3 regions of the Corynebacterium epidermidicanis genome follow, and region 1 is predicted to be linked to each of the others. Evidence: predicted binding sites of a transcription regulator. Region 1 holds the regulator's gene; each other region holds the start of a gene.
The links. The regulator LexA, encoded in region 1, represses DNA repair genes until DNA is damaged. The targets are predictions, from matches to a motif close to CGAACANNTGTTCG.
Positions count from the first base shown of each region.

Region 2: CEPID_RS12265 (HNH endonuclease signature motif containing protein) is a predicted target of LexA. The motif match lies at 4,196-4,209, and genes of this name have one in related genera.
Region 3: CEPID_RS08110 (SAV_6107 family HEPN domain-containing protein) is a predicted target of LexA. The motif match lies at 5,555-5,568, and genes of this name have one in related genera.

Region 1 is NZ_CP011541.1:1,524,817-1,532,007, reverse strand. Features, by position in the region: gene ptsP (phosphoenolpyruvate--protein phosphotransferase) at 56-1,759, shown strand; gene CEPID_RS07125 (carbohydrate kinase family protein) at 1,792-2,694, opposite strand; gene CEPID_RS07120 (DeoR/GlpR family DNA-binding transcription regulator) at 2,691-3,470, opposite strand; gene lexA (transcriptional repressor LexA) at 3,880-4,584, opposite strand; gene CEPID_RS07110 (hypothetical protein) at 5,051-5,458, shown strand; gene nrdR (transcriptional regulator NrdR) at 5,598-6,056, shown strand; gene hrpA (ATP-dependent RNA helicase HrpA) at 6,083-7,191, opposite strand, start outside.
Region 2 is NZ_CP011541.1:2,675,772-2,682,962, reverse strand. Features, by position in the region: gene CEPID_RS12270 (lipid II flippase MurJ) at 88-2,724, opposite strand; gene CEPID_RS12265 (HNH endonuclease signature motif containing protein) at 2,776-4,047, opposite strand; gene CEPID_RS13395 (hypothetical protein) at 4,547-5,293, opposite strand; gene CEPID_RS12255 (TetR/AcrR family transcriptional regulator) at 5,616-6,215, shown strand; gene CEPID_RS12250 (hypothetical protein) at 6,224-7,191, opposite strand, start outside.
Region 3 is NZ_CP011541.1:1,745,595-1,752,785, forward strand. Features, by position in the region: gene CEPID_RS08085 (peptidoglycan D,D-transpeptidase FtsI family protein) at 1-936, opposite strand, end outside; gene CEPID_RS08090 (hypothetical protein) at 1,128-1,853, opposite strand; gene rsmH (16S rRNA (cytosine(1402)-N(4))-methyltransferase RsmH) at 1,850-2,854, opposite strand; gene mraZ (division/cell wall cluster transcriptional repressor MraZ) at 3,040-3,471, opposite strand; gene CEPID_RS08105 (DUF3040 domain-containing protein) at 4,491-4,901, opposite strand; gene CEPID_RS08110 (SAV_6107 family HEPN domain-containing protein) at 5,044-5,472, opposite strand; gene CEPID_RS08115 (GNAT family N-acetyltransferase) at 5,653-6,249, shown strand; gene CEPID_RS08120 (methylenetetrahydrofolate reductase) at 6,246-7,191, opposite strand, start outside.

The sequences.
Region 1 (7,191 bases):
TTCTTTGTGCTGTTAGCATTGACTTTAGTAACCCAATCGTTGAAAGAGGTTCGCTTTGTCCGAGAACACATCGCTCACCCACAATGTGCTGCAGGGCACCGGAGTTGTGGAGGGGGTTATCTACGCTGATGCAGTGTGGCATGCCTCGGCGCCGGAGCGCCCCCAAGCACCGCGGGAGATCCCTGAAGACCTTCGACCTGCTGAACTCGAACGCTTTACGAACGCGGTAGCCGCCGTAGCGCAGCGTCTGGATAAATTGGCTGCGTCGGCAGATGCTGACGCTCAAGCAATTTTGACTGCGACTGCCGCTATGGCCCGCGACAAAGGCCTGGCCAAGGCCGTGCGCAAGCAAATCAACGGGGGAATCGACGCAGAATGGGCTATCGACGTCGCCGTGGAGTCCTTCATCGCGCAATTTGAAAAAGCAGGTGGCGTGTTTGCCGGACGTGTTACGGACCTCAATGACATCCGTAGCCGCATTCTCAGCGAATTGCGGGGCGAAGCACCACCGAGCCCACCTCGCGCCGACACCTCGCATTCCGGAGCGCTCGTGCTGCTTGCCGACGACCTAGCGCCGGCAGATACCCTCACCTTGGACTTGAGTACATTTGCGGGGCTCGTGACCAAAGGTGGTGGACCAACGAGCCATACAGCGATTGTGGCCCGTCAGCGCGGCTTGCCATGCGTGGTGGCCGTGGGCGATGGTCTGCGTGCGATTGAGGCGGGTACCCCGTTGCTGGTCAATGCCACCGCGGGCACGATCACTGTCGGAGCAGATCCTGAGCTGGCCCAAGCTGCGGCAGATCAGTTTGCTCGTCAGCAGGAAGCTGCGAAGATGTGGCGCGGCCCCGTCTCGATGACCGACGGAAATTCTGTGGCACTGCTAGCCAATGTGCATGACCCCGCCAGCGCTCGAGATGCAGCCCAGGCTCCTGCGGAAGGCATCGGATTGTTCCGTACCGAATTCGCGTTGCTCTCGGCAGAAGTCGAACCATCAACTGCGGAGCAAGCTGCTAGCTACCGCGAAGTTTTTGAAGCCTTTGCCGGGAAGAAGGTGGTCATCCGCACGGTCGATGCCGGTTCGGATAAGCCCGTCAAGTTCCTCAACCAGGATCCAGAGGAAAACCCCGCCTTGGGTGTGCGAGGCCTGCGTATTGAGCGGAAACATGCTGGCGTGATCGACCGCCAGCTGGAAGCAATTAAGCAGGCAAGTGAGCTCGCCGGTCGCACGCCGGAATCGGTATGGGTGATGGCTCCGATGGTGGATACAGTCGCGGAGGCGCAGTGGTTTGTCTCGCGCGCCCGCGCACATGGTTTCACAGCTGGGATCATGATTGAAACGCCAGCTGTGGCGCTCATGGCTGATGCGGTGCTTCGCGAGGTGGATTTTGTATCGATCGGCACCAATGACCTCACGCAGTACACCATGGCTGCCGACCGGCAGATCTCCGAGCTGGGTGATCTGTGTGATCCTTGGCAGCCTGCTGTCCTGCGACTCATCCGGATGGTCTGTGCGGCTGGCGAAACACACAATGTGCCGGTAGGGGTGTGTGGCGAATCAGCAGCCGATCCTTACCTGGCTTGCGTTCTCGTGGGCCTCGGCGTTAAGTCTTTGTCGATGGCGAGCCCATCCATCGTGCAAGTTGGCTCACGCTTGGATACACACAGCGTGGCCGACTATCAGGCGGCCGCGCAGGCGGCGTGCGCAGCGCCGGATGCCGAGGCTGCTCGGGCTGCAGTACTCGAACTGCTTACCTAGTTCGTCCCCTAGGCCTAGTTGTCATGGGACGGCTAGGCCTTCATGCGGACTAGGTTCAGCATGAGAGAATCCGGTGTTGGGGCGTGGTCCGCTTGAGTGGCAAGGGGAGAGTTTGCGTAAGCCAAGCTATGGCGAAGCGCTCCTGCTGGGTCGTGATCCGGGTCGACGAGAAGCAACCCTGCAAGAGCGGTATCGATCCACGGCAACCTGTCTGTGCCTTTCGAATCAATTGTCGCCTCAAAACTGGTGCCACCACTAATCAGTTCAAAATGATTGCGTCGCTTACACAAAAGTATGTGCTGGACTTCGGCGTCGATTAGCGTGGCGACGACCTCTCTCACGTCCTGGTTGATGCTGATATGTTCCGCATCCAGTGCGATCACGTCGGGTTTCGTGGTGAACACTTGCCGCAGCACCGCACTCAAGGCCTGGCCCGCGGTGGCGACTGCAATTTTCGTACCTGGGTGATAGAGCCGAATGGCGCGCATGACGTCGACAAACCAGGCGGAATTTGCCACTGATGGCAATTGGCCTGCGAGAACGACCCAGCTGGCGTTTTCCGCGTGGGTGACGGCGTGATCGCGCAACATCGTGAGCTGAGCGACATCGAGCGGCATGGGAGGATCGCGAAACTCCAATAACTGTCCACTTGGAGTGTGCACCTTGAAATGCACGGGGATCGGGCCGGGAACATCGATATTGTCGCAGGGGATCCCGAACATACCGACCATGCGCATGTACTGGCTGACATCGGGGGCGGGGACAATAGCCAGTGTTTCTTGCCCCGCCAAATAAAGGACGCGTGAGATGTTCATTCCGCCACCTGCTGGCGCGATGTAGACATCGGTGAGCTGGTGGTAATCGTCGCTGTGTGTGATGCCGTCGCTGTGTGCGGTCCGGTCAAGAGATGGCGTCGGAGTTATGGTTACGATCATGAGGCCACGATGACTTGGATTTCGCGGTCACGCAAGGCATCAACCATGGATTGTGGGGCTCCGCTATCTGTGATGACAACATCAATATCATCAATGCCTGCAAAACTAACCAGGTAATCGTTGCCCATCTTTGTAGAATCGCACAGGACGACGACTTTCTGAGCATTGGTGATCATAGCGCGCTTCACAGCTGCCTCCTGGGAATCCGCCGTCGAAAGTCCGTGGTCTAGGGTCAGCGCGTTGGTACCGATGAATGCCACATCGGCGCGCATCAGCGCTAACGTCCGCAAAGCAGTGTCGCCGACGACAGCCTGGGTAATTGCACGTACCGTGCCGCCTAGCAACTGAACTTCGTCCAAGCCGGAATTCGCCAAGCTCAAAGCGATAGAAAGACTGTTGGTGACTAATGACCAGCGGTGGGCATTGGGGTGGGCAACAAGAACGTCAGCGAAGGACGCCAAGGATGTTCCTGCGTCGAGGAAGATACCTCCGTGTGAATCCGGTACAAATGCTATGGCCTCGCGGGCGATAGCGTTCTTCGCACCCGAGGCCGAACGCGCGCGAGTATCAATGCTGAATTCGGTGGTTTGGAAACTTTGGGTAGCCACCGCGCCACCGTGCACGCGATGCACGATGCCTTCCTGGTCGAGCACCGCCAAATCTCGACGGATGGTCTCGGCAGTAACCTCGAAACGTTGGGACAGCTCGGTGACGTTGACGCGCCCCTCTACGGCTGTCAATGAAGCAATTTGTCGACGTCTTTCTTCCGCGTACATGAGCATCTCCTTACATGGCAGTAACCGGAGTTGATAGCGGTTAAGCGAGTGGGTTGTCGCCGAATCAACCGGGTTTACAAAAGCGGGTGAGCTAGCCGAAACCTCCGCAGTCATCGACACGCGCTCGAGCGAACCGGCTCAGAGTATTGGGTGGGCATCGGGGCGCGGCCGAACAACATGCGTGGGTTTTTCCAAACTTGTACCTACATTTTGGCACGGAATAATGCCCGTTCGGTCAGAGTAGGGCGATATCACAGAGAAACTCACAAAGCTACCCCGATATTGGGGGTAGCTCTCGGGTGTAGCGACTGCGGGAATGTTTTGGGAGTAGTACTGCAGAAATGCACGTCGCTCCCTGCCATCCTTAGTCCCGGTTGGGGGAAGTCTTCGAGCGTTGTTCGTAAAAGACCTAGAGCTTGCGAAGTACTGATACTACCTTGCCCATAATTTGTGCCTCTTCGCCTGGGATCGGCGAAAAAGACTCGTTATGTGGCAAGAGCCAAATGCCGGTGGAATCTTTGTGAAATTCCTTGACCGTTGCCTCTCCGTCGAGCATCGCAGCGACAAACTCACCTTGTTCTGCCACCGGTTGTGAGCGAACTACAACCCAGTCGCCATCCAAAATGCCGACATCGCGCATGGACTCGCCTACGACCTGCAGCATGAATAGCTCACCATCGCCGACGATCTCCGCGGGCATGGGGAAATAGTCCTCAATGTGCTGCTCTGCCAGGATCGGATTGCCAGCTGCAATGTTGCCGACGATGGGGATGAAGTTAGCTGGGCTCGCCCCCTCCGGCGCTGCATGCTTCTTTGCTTCTTTCCAACCCACCTTGGGGCCTGACTTCTTTTTGTTGGCATCGGGGATGACCCTGACATCTACCGCTCGTGGTTTATTCGGATCCCGGCGGAGGTATCCCTTTTCTTCGAGCTGACGAAGCTGATATGCCACAGAAGACGTGGATTGTAGCCCCGCGGCATCACCAATCTCGCGGATGCTTGGCGGGTAACCGCGCAGGACAACTGCATCGCGGATTACTTCTAGGATACGGCGCTGGCGATCGGTCAACTTGGCCAGATCTGGCTGATTCTTTTTGGGCGCGTTCATCGACATCTCTTTCTCGTTGACAGTGGTGGGGCTGTGCTTAGTGTTTGTTGGTGAGGGGGTTGTGTGGTGGACCTAGGGGCGTGCATACGGCTTGGCAAGAGCGGCGAGAAGAAAAAACTATTGGGTGGGATTCTTGCTTCTTCTTTAGTTCTATTCGATCGAACGCACTTTAGCAATGCAACGCGCCTAAGACTTCGAAAATAGTGGGCCGAAAAGTCGAACAAGTGAGTTGTGTGAGAAGGAGTAAAGGCGCCGATAGAAGGAAAATACCTGGTAATCCAAGTAGTTTCAGTGTAGGTTAAGAGATTTTTCGAAAATGTTCGAAAATGGGCTTGCGGTGTTCGAATTTACAGTGCTATAACTTGGGTACAACAAAAAGTTCGAACAGGTGCGCGACGTCTTGTCTGTCCTTGTCTAGGGGTGCGGTTAAGGTCAGCGGCGTAAATACATAAACCTAATTTGAGGAGAAGTCATGACCACCGTTATTAATCGCAATCGCCAAGTCCCGACCGTTCGTACCGAAACGGTAGCCATCGTGCAACCCGCTTCAGTATGGGATGGCGGGGCATTGGCCACACACCCGAGCCGTGACCACCGAGTTCGCAGTACCCACGTTGACTTTCGGAGAGATCGTCCGGCGGATGAGCGAGCGATTGAAACAAGATCGAACTACTGGGGCAACCTCGGTAATGGAATAAAGCAACTCATTCTTGGCGGAATCTTTGGTAGTGCGATCGTTATCGGTCTATTGCTCGCGGGCCCAGAGAAGACGGACAGCGCTTCGACTTTGGAATTCGGTGCGACAGCTACGGCGGGTGCCCCGGCAGGTGCCGGACATGCTACTAACGGGGTAGTGCCCGCAGCCGTACTCGCAAAATAGGTATTGAACAGTCACCGAAGAATTGGTCTACAACGCAATCGGATCGCTGCGATTAGCAGATTTGCAGAACACGATAGAATGTGGGGCGACATTCGCTTTGTCGTTTGTGCACTAAACCCCAAATTCGAAAGAGCGTGCCGTGTATTGCCCCTTCTGCCATCATGACTCATCTCGTGTCATCGATTCCCGAGTGATCGACGCAGGTGCCGCAATCCGTCGACGTCGCGAGTGCACCAACTGCGAAGGGCGCTTCACTACTGTGGAGAAGGCAGTTCTTCTTGTGATCAAGAGGAACGGGGTAACTGAACCCTTCAGTCGTGAGAAAGTCATCGTTGGTGTTCGTCGAGCTTGTCAAGGACGAGACGTCAGTGACGACGCGCTGAAGCGACTTGCCCAAGAGGTCGAGGAAGCTGTGCGTAGCCACGGAAGCAGCCAAGTTCAAGCCAATGATATTGGCCTTGCAATTCTGGAGCCTCTCCGCGAGCTGGACGAGGTCGCCTATTTGCGCTTCGCTTCGGTGTACAAGTCTTTCGAGAGCGCAGACGACTTTGAGTCAGAAATCCGCCTCATGCGTCGGCGCGCACGACAAAGCTCGTAGCTTGGTGCCAGCCACGACTCTTCAGGTTATCGACCCAGCTTATCGATCGCTTTCTCGATTCTGCGTGCCGACACCGGATGGGCTGTTCCGAGTTGCTGGGCAAACAAACTCACCCGCAGTTCCTGGATCATCCACAAAATGTCCTTAACCGGCTTCGTCTTAGCAGCCGAAGAATGCAACCGTTCCAATCGAAGATCTAAGTAATGGGTGACTTGAGCAATTTCTTCTTGGATATCAGCATCTCGGTCAGGATCTCGGTCCATATTTTCCAGGCGAACGGCCATCGCGCGTAGATACCTGGGTAGATGTCGCAAACGCTCAATTCCATGAATACTTACCGCATGCGCAGGTAATAGAAATTCCAATTGGGCCTTCATGTCGTCGATTGCGGGACCGGTCCACGCTGCGAGTTCTTGTCGCACAGCGAGGTAGTCGACCAAACCAGGCGCGAGTGCGACCACAATCTGGCGTACCGCCCCCGGAACTTGTGGCTTGACCACAGACACTAATTGAGCAAACTGTTCCGGATTGCGTACCTTTTCGGGATATTTGATCAGCAGATCTCGCGTTGCGGCCGCCGTCGCATCTGCCACTAAGCCAGAAACACCACCATGCGGATAATTCTCTACTGCGACACGCTGCCGCAACGCAAGCCCATTTACCATCTGCTTTTCATTGACCTGTACCTCGCGAAGCAGCAACGTGAGCACCGAAGTCAGCATGGCATTTTCGGCATCCTGCTCCGTGGGCATAGCTTGAACACTAAGTCCCTCGGGCCCTACGACCAATGCCGGGTAGGCGATCACCCGCTGACCATCGACAGTCGTCACCACCTCTTTTTCAATGGCGCCCAAACTGTCATCCCAAGTGGTGGCCCGCGCCAGCACTTTCTTGCCCGCAACCTTTGCCACCGAAGATTTCACGCGCGAACTATTACGCTGCTGAAGTGCGCGCAATGACTTGTCAGCATCAACAATCTTGCCACGCTTGTCGACAGCCGCGAAGGTGAGCAGTAGGTGAGCAGGCAACTTAGCTGTCTGGAAATCCTCTGCTGAAATCCCCGAAGCCCCGAAGGAACGCAACACATCAGCAAGCTGCGCAGTGAGTGCACCGTGATACGGGTTCAGCAACGGTA
Region 2 (7,191 bases), 1.2 Mb from region 1:
TTATTCTGCCTGCCCCAATAAAGAAGCGCCCGCCGAGAGAATCCAACCTGTGGATAACTCTGGGCGGGCGCTGCAACCTGCTACTCCTTATGGCCTCGGAGCTGCGGGAATGGTTTTTTCCACAGACCTGACTGGAGAGTCGGGCTGGCCCCCATCGAAGACACCCATCAGGAAGGTCGTCAGCGCAGCGATGCTGGCCACGATGGCTACGGAAATGGCGATGAGGACGCCTGTCATCACGTTGGAATAGCGCTTTGCGCCGAAACCAGCCCGCGCCGCGGGGGCCGGTGCAGGTTCTGCGACCACCGAAACCTTCGCCTCACCCTCTGCTACAGGCGACAGCGTAGCTGCCGGGGCGAGCCTCTTGACTGCTGCAACAAGGCCGTCGTCGTGCATGCCTGGCAGCACCGCAGGGAACGCAAGCATCGCCGTGCCGTTGGCGTTGATGCGGATGCGCTCAACGGACTCCACGCCCAATACGGACTCGGCACTGGCGGCAGCGAGACCAGCGAACGCGCGAGTGGCGGCCACCGGAGCTACTTCACCCTTTTCCGCTACTGCCTCAACGCTCGAACCCCGGACCCAGTCCGAGACCACCAAGCAGCCCGAGCGGTAGGCAACCACCGTCACGTTGGAAGCCACGACACTGAGCGCCCGTTCAGCTAATCGACGGGTCCGGCGGGTGATTTCAGCGGCGACCCCTGCCGCAGATGCCGAGTTTTCGCTCGTGGTGTCAATGAAAGTGAGTGCGACGTCCTTGCCGGTAAGAAGGTCCTTTGCGTGCCAGAACCGCGCCCGGGCGCTCTCTGCGTCGTAGCTACCGCAGTCCACTAGCAGGCGGAAGCGACCGTCGAGCACCGGAGCACCTGGAACCAACCGGGGCGGCTGCACTAAACCAGCCGACATGGGAGCCGGAATCGGGGCGATTTCGGTGGGAGCCACTGCAAGCTGAACTGCGACGGCATCCTGTGTTGCCGTACGCCCAAGCTTGCGGCGCACCAGGGAAACAAAGCTTTGCACTTCTTCGAGTGGGGTACGCACCAAAGCGACGGCGGTGAGCCCGAGGAAGAGAATTCCGGCGATAGCCGTGCGGATCAGGTAGCCCCAGCTGCCGATGGAACCCCAGAACGAGAGTTGGCTCAGGGCGGCGTCGCAAAGCCAGGCCACGGCAGCCGTGGGCAGGGCCGCGACCAAGACCCACCCCACCGAGCGCATTATTTCCGGGCCGCAGAGGGAACCCAAGTGGCGCTTCAAGAGGAACGCGCCGATGACCGCGCCGGCGACGAAACCGAAGCCGTTGGCCGTGCCCAGCAGCACGACGACGCGTTCCGGGCTCGTGGCGACGAGGGGCGCGAGGTAGGACAGTAATACTTTGGTGGCGGTGATGCCACCGATGATGAAGGTAGGGGTCCAGGCTTCTTCACGCGCGTAGAAGACACGCAGATGGAGCAAAACAATGGCGTACGGGATAAGGGTGAACGCGGAGAAGGACAGTGTCCAGCCCAGGATGGTGGCCAGGCGGGGCTCGAACTCTCCCCACGCGAAGAGCGCGTTGGCGATGTGGGGGCCGAAGAACATGAAGAAGACGATGACCGGGATGAGGGCGAGGAAGGTCAGCTTCGTGGCGATCGTGAGGTCATTGACGACGCCACGGTCGTCGCCATCGGCGGCGCGTCGGGATAGTCGCGGCATGATGGCGGTCAGGAGCGTGACTCCGATGATGCCGTATGGGACCTGCAGCAAGAGCCAGGCCTGCTGGTAGATGTTCGGGGCGTTTTCGTCCGCGATGGAGGCGATGCGCGTGGTGATCATGTAGCCGGCCTGTGAGATGGCGACGTAGACGACGATGGCCATCGCCATGTCGCCGAACTGTTTCAGGCGGGCGTCGATACCCCATAGGGGGCGTAGGTCAATTCCGGCGCGTTTGAGGTACGGCAGCATGATGAGGCTTTGGGACACCACGCCGAGGGTGGTGCCGACCCCAAGCAGCAGGATGTGGGGGTCGGATAGGCTGCCTGGTGCGGATGGGTCGAGCCTGCCCGGAATGAGCCAATACAAGGCGAGGGTAGCCAGCGCGATGACATTGTTGACCACGGGTGCCCAGGCGCCTGGTTTGAAGATCCCCTTGGTGTTCAGGATGGCCATGAACAGGGAGAAGATCCCGTAGAAGAAGATTTGCGGGAGGAGCAAGAATGCGAAGGCGGTGGACTGGGAGAGGTTGACCTTGCCTTCGTCCGACAGCTGGAGGCGCGTGAGGAGGGGGGCTGCAGCCACGCTGATGACTGTGACGCTTATCAAAAGGCTCGACGCGAGGGTGAACAGGCGACGGATGAACGCTGCGCCTTGGTCGGGGTCTTCCTTTTCGGCGCGGATGAGCACCGGGACGACCAGAGAAGTTAGGACCGCCCCCAGGACGATTTCGGTGATGAGGTTGGGCAGGGTGTTGGCGGTGTTGAAGGCTGAAGCGACCGCCCCGCCCATGGTGGCGCCGATTGCCGCGTTGCGGAGGAATCCTGTAATCCGGGAAATCAGGGTGGCAATGGCCATGGAGCCGGTGGAGCGCACCACTGACTCGTCGGAGTCGGTGGTGGCTGTTGTTGCCGGACCCTGTTCTGCGCTTGCGGGCTTGGGTTTCGGCGGTATGGCAGGTGCAGGTGGCGATGCCTCACGGATGCGGGATCGCTGACCTGGAAGTGATGGGGATTCTTCAGACACGGTAGCCATTGTTCAAGCCTCAGAGAGGTAAATGCAAAAGGGCGCGCGGAAGTGACCGGTTTATCCGGGCGGGGGTGGCGGTTGTGGGCTGTTTGCGAAGCGCGTTCGGATGCGTTGGCTGCTTGCCCTGCGGGCTGCTGGCGACTCGTTGTATTTGATGTTGCCCTTGTGACTAAAGCCAACTCTTGGGTCTCTCGGGGTTCTTGTGGCGTGGCCTCGGTGTGGTTTGCGGTGGGTGTCGTCGTTGCTGGTGTGGTGGTGTCGGCAGAGGAGGGTGAGGTTTTCGATGTCGGTGCCACCGCCGTTGAGGAAGCTGATGATGTGGTGGACGTCGCATTCGTCGAGGGGCGCATCGCAGCCGGGGTGGGTGCAGACTAGGTCTCGGGCAAGGAGGGCGACTCGTTGGAGGAAGGTGGCGGTGCGCTGGGTGTTGGTGAGGCTGATGAGGTTGCCGTCTGGGGTGTGGAGGGCGAAGTAGTCGTGAAGTGCGGGGCCTAGGCGGGCGATGTCGAAGATGGAGAGTTCGTCACCGGTGGAGGTAGCGAAGCGGTCGCCCAGGCGGAAGTTTTCGAAGTCTTCGGCTGTCATGGAAACGACGATGGAAGCGCAACCGGTCCGAGCGGTGTGGGTGTCTTCGGTGCGCTTGATGAGATGAGTGAAGGCGTCGGCCATGCGCTGGTCGTATGTGCGCCGGTCGTCTTGGACCTTGATGCCGTGGCTGAGTCCGGCATGCTGGTTGAATGAACGTCGGACTGCAGTTTTGAGGAGACTCGCGGCGTATGCCGGGAGGTAGCCGGAGAAGTAGCGTCCGCCGTCGACATCTGGCTTGGAGATTCGGAACTTGCGACGTTTTTCGGCGCGGAACGGGTCATCGTTGGTGTCGTTGCATCGGCGGGTTCGTTGGCGGAGTTGGGTGGTGAGTTGTTCGGGGGTGAGGTCGTGAGCTTCGTCGAGAATTTGTTTCAGCAAAAATGGCGCTTCTTTGGGGTCATCGAGCTTTTGGAGTTCACGATCGATGATGATCCGCTTGTTCCAGGGTAGGGACCACATGGCGCAGCGGTGCTGCGGGTAGTTAATGAAGTCGTTTTCGGCACGGGTGAGTAGTTCGCGAGTTTCAGCTCGGGACATGCCGTGTGCTTCGGTGAAGTAGTCCTCGATCTTGGCGGATCCGACTTCCGAGTTGGCGTCGGAAAGCCTGGCAGCGTGGGCTGCTTCGGTGGTGAGGTTTGCGAGCATGCGGTGAATTTCGCGAAGCTCACTAAAATCTTCGTGGCTGAATTGTTGTGTGCTGGCATCGCGAAGAAGCGCGAGAACTGTTGCGAATTGACCCATGCTTAAACCCCCTTTCGTACGTACTAATAGTAACCCATAAAACAACCCCTGACAAGCCCTAATGTAAAATTTTTTAGCACAGTAGTTCTAGCGAAAATGTCCGAATTTTCCAGCCTATCAACAACGGGAGACAACACTTCCAATACTTCGATCAAATGTTCGATACGCCTACACATCAAGAGCTACAAACGGGCACACATAAAAACAAAGCCGGTGCAACTGAACGTCATGAGTTCAGCTGCACCGGCCGTCGACAAGCGCAGAAGCAAAAACCTAGTGGGAGCGGTGTTTGCGCAGATGGGCAGCTAGCAGCAGGCCGAAACCGAGCAGTGTCCAGCAGATGAGGGTCAGCCAGGGCTGCGTCGTTGAGACCAATGGGAAGTACGTTTCGTTACGTAGCAGTGTTGCCGAGGCGCCGGGGACGAAGTATTGGCCGATGGCGCCCCGTAGAGCACCAAGGCGCCAGCCGACTTGCGGGAACCCTTAACGGTAAGGCTGATCAGCACACCACCCACGATTCCGCCAAGGACGAGAGGAATCCTGCGACAGTCAGTCCGGTGCCGCGTGTGTCATCGGCCAGGTAGGGGCGTGCGTCCGTAACCTTCACCGAAGGCAGCCCAGCACCCGCCACACCAGCCGCACCAACACCACCAGGCCCAGCACCCGCCACACCAGCCGCACCAACACCACCAGGCCCAGCACCCGCCACACCAGCCGCACCAACACCACCCGCCACACCAGCCGCACCAACACCACCAGGCCCAGCACCCGCCACACCCGCCACACCAGCACCACCAGCCGCAGCACCCGCCTTCATAGCTTCAAAGGCTTTTGCCTGCATGCCTTTTTCCATGGTGGTTGCGAGTTGGGTCAGCATGGGCGTCACTACGTTGCTAGCGGCCGAAGCTGTGATGACCTCGGGGGTAGGTCCATTCAGGATGACCGCACCGTAGACTTGGCGATGCTCGATCTTGTCTAGCGCTTCCTCGCGTGACTGCGCGGCCTCAACCTTCAGGAGCTCAGCTGGCATCTTCCCCGTGGCAGCGGCAATCTGCTCCGGTTGTCCGACAAAGGCGATTGGGATGTTTTGCGGCTTTGCTGTGAGGGAAGGCCACGCAAAAGCAAGCAGCACAATGCTGACGATCACCGCTGCGATCGCCGCGATTCTCAACGCATGAGGCCAGCTGGATACCTCCGGGGCGTCTATTGACGGGTCTTTGTGGGCTGCGTGCGCCGTTCCGGTCATCTGTTTCTCCTTAAAGCTCTTTGCTTGTCGACGTCCGGTGCGTTCGCAATGCCTCCTCAAGAAGGTCACGTGCTAACCGAATTTTAAAAAAGAATGAATATTCGTTTTGGAACTCGGTCGACTCTAGTTCTAGACTGAGGCTTAGTCAACACAGGCCAACAATTAATTTCAGCGCCAGAGCGCACCCGGGCGCGCCACCACATCCAAGCTCGCCCGAGCACACCCGAGCACACCCAAGCTCGCCCGAGCTCGCCCGAGCACACCCGAGCACACCGCCAACCCACAAAACCAACCCACCAACCCACAACCGAAGGAGAACCTCTTGCCTCGAGTCACAGCAGAACATCGTGAAGCCATGCGTGACCGGATCTTGGCAGCAGCAACCACCTGCATTGGTCGAAAAGGTTTTTCCGGCACTTCTATGCAAGACATCATTTCCGAGGCAGGCATGTCGGCCGGCGCGGTGTATCTATACTTCCCCGGGAAAGTCGAATTGGGTCTTGAGGTCGCCCGTGGCTTCCTGGATGAACAACTTCAATTGATTGACGGCATTGTCGCCGATGGCACCATCGGCCCTAATGAACTTTTTGGGCTGCTGCACGAACGTCGAAAAGCAAATCAGCAAATGACATCGATGGCGATTCAGGTGTGGAGCGAGATTGCAGTGAATCCGCAGCTGCAATCAGAATCAGCGGAGATGCTTAAAAGAATTGAGGAGCACTTCTCGGCATTTTTGGTGTCTTGGCTGGTGCATCAGGGTTTTTCGGACGGCGTCGCCAAGCAACGTGCCGAACTTCTCGCCCCATCTTTCATGGGCCTGATGCATGGGTTAATTGTCCGGGCGGTCCTCAGCCCAGACACTGAGCAGCAATTCCTGGACTCGGCGCAAGCTCTCATCGAGCTAGCCAGCGCCGCCAACTAATTTAGCCCTTAGCTCTTCCGCGTCGATTGGCGTCGTTTAGCCTGGCGGAAAACCAGCAGCCCCAGCAGGCCGAACATTGCCGCCACTACCCCACTGATGAGCAATAGCCCTGAGCGGGTCTGCACACCGATTTCGACTGGCTGGGAGATTTGCGCCCCGGTTTGGGAGGCCAGCCACACGGTGAGGTCGGTGCGGGTTGAACTGTCCGGGAGGTCGGCCGTCATCTGGGTGGTGATCGAGCCACGAGCGGGGATCCGCAGCGACGCCGGAACATTGATCGTCGCGCCTTCCGGCCCCGCAAATCCCAACTTCGCGTCCACTGGCAGTGGCAGCCCGTTTTGGGCCACGATCAGCAGCGGCGAGCTTGCCGACGTCCGCGTGTACACATTCCCCGGCGGCAACAGGGCCACCGACTGGCGCAGTCGCTGCTGGGTGTCGCGGTTGCCATTCAAGATGGTGTCCGCCCGTTTCGTGGCGGTGTCGTAAGTGACCATGCTGCGTCGCCCCAGTACCGACAGCGCTCGGAGCAAATCCCAGCGCATCGGTGTGGTGTAGTCGTAGCGGCTGAGCGTGATCGCCGGGTCGTTGGTCATTAGGGACGTAATGTCGTCGAGCGCGCGGGCCTGTTGGGTGGCGCGCAGCACTTCGGTGTCCGTCAGTTCGGATGGGTTGGGATATGGAGAACCTGCTGTTAGCTCCCTAGTAGGGCCCGGATCGGCGACAGCGTGCTCGGCGAGGGGAATCGGGCGGGCGCGCTTGGTTTCAAATAAGACATTCGACTGCTCGATGAGAGCCTCGGCATCGGCAACGGATAGATCATAAGTCGGCAGCGCAACCACGGGTTTGCCTTCCGACGCAGCCAAAGCCAGTGCAGAAACTGCGGTCGTGCGACGGCCCACGGCCGAATCCACCCGGGGGTCGATACGCTGCCACTGATTGCTGTAGCCAGTGGTGTCAGGGGTATCACCCACCGCGG
Region 3 (7,191 bases), 220 kb from region 1:
GACAGTATCAGTATTAGCCATCGCTAAGACTTCTCCTGTCTTAGCATCGAGCACCACTGCAGCAGCACTCTTAGCTTTGGAATTTGCCTTTGCCTGCTCCAGTTGTTGCTGGACATAAGTCTGCAGATTGAGGTCGAGGGTGAGTTCAATGCCAGCACCGTTGGTGACCGGGATGTCGTCGCGAAGCGTGCCCGGGATAGCCTGACCATTGGCGGAGACGTCTTGGGTGACTCGACCGTCGACACCTGCGAGCAGGGCGTCTTGGGCAGCTTCGAGGCCAAACTGGCCTTCGCCGTCCATGGAGATCTTGCCAACCACATTTTCGCCGACCGCACCGTTGGGGTACTGCCTTATATCTTGATGATCGGCTGCTACCCCGGGGAATCGCTTGGCTACGTCCGCTGCCACATCCGGGTCGACATTGCGCACGAGTACCTCGTAGTGCGTGTCTGCTCGCAGTTTTGTTTTCAGGTCGTCTGAATTGACTTTGCTTCGGGACGCACCGGCAGCTTCGATGGCCTTGGGGATCTCCTGCGCCATCTCCTCGAGTTTGTCCTGCAGCATTTGTTCAAGCACGGCGTCGCGTTGCTCCTGTGGGATGGCCGCGAGCTTGCCGTCGATCGCGAGCTGTTGCCGAGCTCGTTCTTTGATTTCCATGCGCAGCCGCTGTGGTGACACGGTCAGCGATCGAGCCTGCATGGTGTATGCCAAAGGGCTACCGTTTCGATCCGTGATCTCTCCGCGACGTGCGGGGTCCACGTACACGCGGGCGCGTTGTTCTTGAGCTTTCGCCGAGAACTCCGGCCCCCACACCACTTGCACCCAGCCTAAGCGGGCAACAAGGGCAATTGAGGCTGCAACAGCGAGACCACGGGCAAATTTGAAGCGCTTCTTTTCCCGGGAAGTCTTTGGCACTGCCGGGCCGTCAGGACGCATAGATGGTCCTGGTTGGCGAAGTGCCTGGCTGCGAGCTTGGGGTGCTGCCCCTGGCGCTTGTCGACGTTCATTTCTTGGCGTCGGGCTGCCAGGTGCATCGAGGAGATGCGCGGAAGACAAATCGCGAGAAGAGTAGCCTCTTCTCGCACCTGAGCGTGGTCCCCCTTGTGACCGGCCTTTACGGGGCGGGGTCATTGAGCTCCTTGCCCCATTCCACTAGCTTGGTTTGCGCGAACTCGAGGTTGATATGGCGCTACCTCGGGGCCGCTAGGCTGTGGGATGGAATTGACGTTGTTGGTTACTTCCCTGGTTTCCTTCGGATTGCTGGAGGCCACGTCGGGCCGAACTTGCGCACCGTTGACGTCAATAATAGGCCGGGTGGCTTCTGGTTTACTTGGACGCTGCTCCGTAATCTCGCCATTATTTTCCACCACGAGTACGCCCGGCTGATCTGGCACTACCATTTTCTTGTCAGCGGCGCGTCGGGTGATCTCGGCTGAGGCCTTGGCGGCCTCCACATCACGATTCAAGGTTTCCAGCTGGTTGTTCAACTGAGTTTCCTGCGCGGTCAGTTTCTGCAGCTCGAAGGCTTGTTCCGTGGTCCGGCCGGACAGGAGCATCGCGGCTGCGACGATAGCCGCCAGACAAATCGATACCGCTACAACGAGCTTGACGCGCTCCGGGTCCGCTTTGTGCTGCTCAACGCGACGTCCGCGGACGGAGACGACCTGCTTTGACCCGAGGGTTTTTTGCAGGCGGTTCTTGCGGGTCGGCTGACCAAGGCCTGTGCTGCGCTGTGGGCGGGCGAATGGTTCGCTGCGGACTGGCTCCGTCCGGCGCGGTGTGCGTTGCGGGCGATCGAGCAGCAGGGTGTGTGCGCGTCGCGATTCGTTTCGTGGCGGGGTGGTGATGCTCATGAGTTTTCCTCTCCGTCCGCTGTAGCGATTCGTTCGGCCGCGCGCACACGCACGGGTGCGGCCCGGGGGTTGTCGTCAATTTCTTGTTCGGAAGCGGTTTCGGCACCACGGGTCACCAGCCGGAATTCGGCTGCGGTGCCCGGGAGGTCCATCGGTAGTCCTTGCGGGGTCTTTGAGGTCGTCAACTGCGCCAATGCCTTCTTGACGATCTTGTCTTCCAAGGACTGGTAACTCATGAAGACCACACGACCACCAAGCGCCAAACGATCGCAGATAACTGGAATCACGTTGGCCAGTGCGTCGAGCTCACCGTTGACTTCCACACGCAGGGCCTGGAAGGTCCGCTTTGCTGGGTGCCCGCCGGTTCGACGGGTAGCGGCCGGAATAGTTGCATATAGCAGCTCCACCAGACGCGCCGAATTCTTAAACGGTTCCTTTTCCCGTTCCCGAAGCACTGCCGAGGCGATTTTCCCCGCGAAGCGCTCGTCGCCATAGGCTTTGAGCACATGTGCCAACTCGCCGTGGGAGTAAGTGTTCAGCACGTCCGCTGCGGTAATGCCCCGCGACGGGTCCATGCGCATATCCAATGGAGCGTCTACCTTGTAGGCGAATCCGCGCTCGGCCTGATCAAGTTGCATCGAGGAAACACCCAGGTCAAAGAGCGCGCCGGCCACTCCCGCTGCGCGTACCTTATCAAAAATCTCACCTTCACCAGCATCAATTGCCTCACCCAGTCCGTCGAACCGGGTATGAACTCCTACGAATCGACCCGGGAAAGCAGCCAACCGGCGGGTGGCATCGGCAAGCGCCTGCGCGTCGCGATCAATACCGATCACACTTGCCTTGGGGAACTGCTGCAGGAAATATTCGGTGTGCCCACCGGCACCCAACGTCCCGTCAACGATGACTGCTTGCTCGCCAAGCTTGTCGACGGCCGGTTGGAGCAATTGCGCCATCCGGTCACGCATCACTGGGATGTGTCCGTGTTCGTTCGTGGTCATGTGCGGGCACCTCCCCCTTTTTCCTGCATTGCGTTACCGACTAGTGCGTGCCTGCGACCTAGTGTGTATAGGGCTCCGCTCGAATGGGACGGCTCTGATGTCGGGGAAGTACACCAGAACAATCAACCACTCGAGCGGAGTCCTTATACACACAAACTCCGCAGCTGAGCGCTGTTGCGTTTGGACTAAAGCAATCCACCCAAGACGTCGTCTTCGCCGGCGGAGTAAGCAGCTTCAGTTTCCGCTTGGTAGTTGGCCCATGCCTCTGCGTCCCAGATCTCTAGAAAATCGACCGAACCAATCACGACACATTCTTTGGTCAACCCGGCGTATGTGCGATGAGGGGCAGACAAGGTAATTCGCCCTTGTCCATCGGGACGCTGTTCATCCGCACTTGCTGCCAAGTTACGAATAAATGCGCGCGCTTCCGGATTGGTTCGAGAGACCAATGCGGCTTTGCGAGCCCGTTCCTCAAACTCCGCCTTCGGGTACACGGCCAACGAGTGGTCTTGCCCCTTGGTGATCATCAACCCTCCAGCTAATTCCTCACGAAATTTCGCCGGCAGAGTCAATCGACCCTTGTCATCCAGTTTTGGCGTGTAGGTACCAAGAAACATTCCTGGACCCACCTTTCACTAGCCATCACTTGGAAAAAGTCGTTGAGTGTTTCTTTTTTGGTTTTGGTCGGTTTCTAGCGATAGACGCCCGACGCTTGTTTTAGCTCCTTTCGGCTGCCAATCCGCACATCGAGACACCAATACCTTCCACCGACACCCACAATACCCCACTTTCCCCCACCTACAACCCCCAGACATAAACTTTTTCCACATCCTGTCCAAGTATCTGCAGGTCAAGACGTAAAAATTAAGTGGGGAAACTTTAAAGACAAACCTGCATCTTTGGCCACTTTGAAGCACACCCACCCCAATAGTCAGCAGGGTGATACGTAGGCACAGCACAGCCCCAACGTTCCGAACGCTTCATTTCCGCAGGTAAAGTGCGCGAGTCAACTTAGATCATTTAAGTTGGTGGGGCAAAGTGGGGTGTGCTGGTGGTGGGAAGTGGGGCAAAGATTGCAAACGGCAGTACTTCTTCCATTCCGCACCACTGAACGCAGCGCCATACCCCTGGGACGCGCTAGTGAAGCCCAACCGTCCGGGCACCCTTGCAGCCCGGACGCGCAGTTCCGCTGCCGAGACTGGTTTAATCGAAACGACTTGGCGGGCTTGCCTGGCTATAACGAGCGAGATGACCGCATCAACGGTCACACTGTTCTTTGCTTAACCTTCTGTCATTCATGATTTCCGCAACGTTGTCGGCCTGAAGCCAGTATTTACTGTTGTCTGAGAGTCGTAGCCCGCTCGATGTCGTCCCTTCGGTGTAGTCGGACTACCGCTGTGGGATTTTATTCATTAAAAAACGCTGCTCTACGTAGTCGGACTACGCCGAAGCGACGACATAGCACTTGTGCAGCAAACCCGCACGGCCGGCGACACACCGGCCGGACACACTTTTCTCTACTTAACCCCTGTTTCAAGGCCCCCACACGATCCCGAAACAAAAGAAGGGGCACCTCGCAGTTGCGAAGTACCCCTTCTTTTCGGGAGTGAATGCTTAAGCGGTTGCCGAACGCTAATTAGGAACGATCATCAAACCTGCCACGAAAGCGCTCGTCCATCCGGTCGGTAAATCCACCGCCACTTGATGGAGCGGATGGCCCTGGCCTCGAGCCAAGGGTTGCAGGCCGAGGAATCGCCGGAGTTTTGGCATCATTAGCGCGAATCATCCACAGACCTGCGCCAAACATGAGCAAAAAGCCAACCACACTGAGCGCTACGAACCAGAGATTTGTTTGGCTCAGAGCAATTCCGCCGATCAACACCACTAGGCCAAGAACGAAAATCGCAATAGCCTGGAGGGAAAAAGTGAAGCCACCGCCACCGTGGTGCTCCACCCCTGACACAGCAGAGCCGAACTTAGGGTCGTCAGCCAAGAGAGATTGCTCGATCTCCCTGAGCGCACGCAGCTCCTGTTCAGAAAGCGCCACAACTTCCTCCATCCCCTACGGCGAAAGTCTCAGTCCAGCTGGGAATCTATCGCGGATTCAACTTTGTACTACTCATCTCAACGTCAAGACTAATCCTAAAGTTCCCGTTTTTCGAAAAATCTAACTCCGCCCCCAAAGACACCTATGCAGCCACCGTAGTTTCAAGCCCAACCGACTCCACGAAGTCCAGAAACTGCTCAGACAAATTCAGCAATCGGAGGGCATCGACGGGCTCAAAATCTACCTCAAGCCCAGTGAGCAGCCGAGAACGCAGTTGAGAAAAACGAGCAAACTGTCGAGCCCACCCTTTTCCTGCTCCATCAACGAGCGATAATTGATCCCATGCACTCCGGGGCAACCGTTTCCGCTTCGCTATGGGGGAGGCTGCAACATAAGCACCTGCTGTGCGCAGCGCTGCTTGATAACTAAATTCGACCGCATCTGAATAGTTTCCCGCCCGATAGGCCCAGGATGCATCTCGGAGCAGCACGCTAGCTCGAGAAATCATCTGGATGTGCTTAATTTGTGGTCGACGAGCAAAACGAGTTGTTGCGGATACCACGGTATTCATCAGGATCACGTCCTCTGTGCGATGTATGTGTTTTGTTGCCCTTAACCCTAGAAGGAGGGGTCGACACGAACACCCACTAGCTAGAACAGGTGTTCGAATGGCAAAATCAGAACCGCCTTTAATTGCAGCCAAAAGTAAAAAGCTCCCACACCACAACCTCAATCATGATTCGATATATTTGTGCAGATTGAATTTCGACGACTGAGCAAAATAGAGTTCATCACTCTCGCCCCACGGCTGGTCGAGATCTACCTTCGCGCCATGCACTACGACCCAGATTTGCTCGAAACCCGAGTAACCGCCTGGCGGCAACATACCCAGCTCCCCGGCTTCGCTGCCATCATTGCCATTACCGACAACCGGGAAATCGTTGGGATCGCCTACGGACACTCTGGAACTCCACTGAACTGGTGGCATACCCAAATCCAGCGTGGTCTTCATTCCGCAAATTCCTACACTCCGGAAAACCGACGCACGCTGAGCAACTATTTCGAACTCAGCGAGATCCACGTCGACCCAGAAGCTCAAGGTGTCGGCATTGGGCGACAGCTGCTTTTGCGACTAGCTGAAACCACCCGACACCCATCAATACTGCTGTCCACTCCAGAAGTCCCGGCAGAAAACAATGCCGCCTTCGGGCTTTATCGACGCCTGGGTTTCACGGACTTGCTACGCCACCATGTCTTTTCTGGGGACGCTCGCGAGTTCGCGATTCTACAGGCCACTCTCCCCTTCCCCCATGTCGAATCGGCAACTGAACACGTCGATAAGCGCTAGCGGATGGCGTCATGCCCCTTGTCCACACCCCAGGCCGGAGCCATTCCTAAGTTGTGGAGGACTTCCTGGGTCGCTCGTGCGTTGTTGAGGGTCATAAAGTGCATGCCGGGAACCCCTTCCGCGATGAGACGCTCCGCCAGCTCCGTGCTCAATTCAATACCGACCGAGCGCACATAGTCCGCGCCATGAGGTTCCGCCTCGTGGAGGCGTCGTCGCAAAGCTGCGGGCACCGATGCCCCAGAGAGATCTACTTGGCGCTGCATGCCGCGCACGCTGGTGATCGGCATGATTCCGGGAATGATCGGCTTGGCGCCATGTTCTGGATCTTCGGCGATCAGGCGGTCACGCAGGCGCAAAAAATGCTCCACGTCGAAAAACATCTGCGTAATAGAATACGCTGCCCCGGCTCGAAGTTTGCGGAGGGTGTTGTACGTATCAGTTTCGAGGCAGTCTGCACGGTGATGCCCTTCTGGGAATGAAGCGATCCCCACCTCAAAACGGCTACACGACGGGTGCTGCTGAATGAGCTCGATGAGCTCAGATGCATACTCCAAACCGTCGGCCGTTTTTGTCCAGGGGCCGAGCGGGTCGCCGGGTGGATCGCCACGCAACGCCAACACGTTGGTAAGACCAGCGTCGGCGTAAGTAGAGAGAATATCGTGCAGTTGCTGGCAAGGGTGATCCACGAGGGTCAAGTGCACAAGCGTGGTCAGCGGGTATTGGGCAAGCTGCTGCGCTACCCGGAAAGTGCGATCCCGAGTGGAGCCACCTGCGCCGTAGGTCACCGACACGAAAGAGACTCCAAGATCCTTAAACACCAGCGCTGCGTCGAACAGGCGCCTCTCTGCGGCTTCGTCACGCGGCGGCATGAACTCGACAGAAAACGGAATCCGACCGGGGGTAGGTTGGGAGAGGACATCAACGATATGACGCTGATAGTTC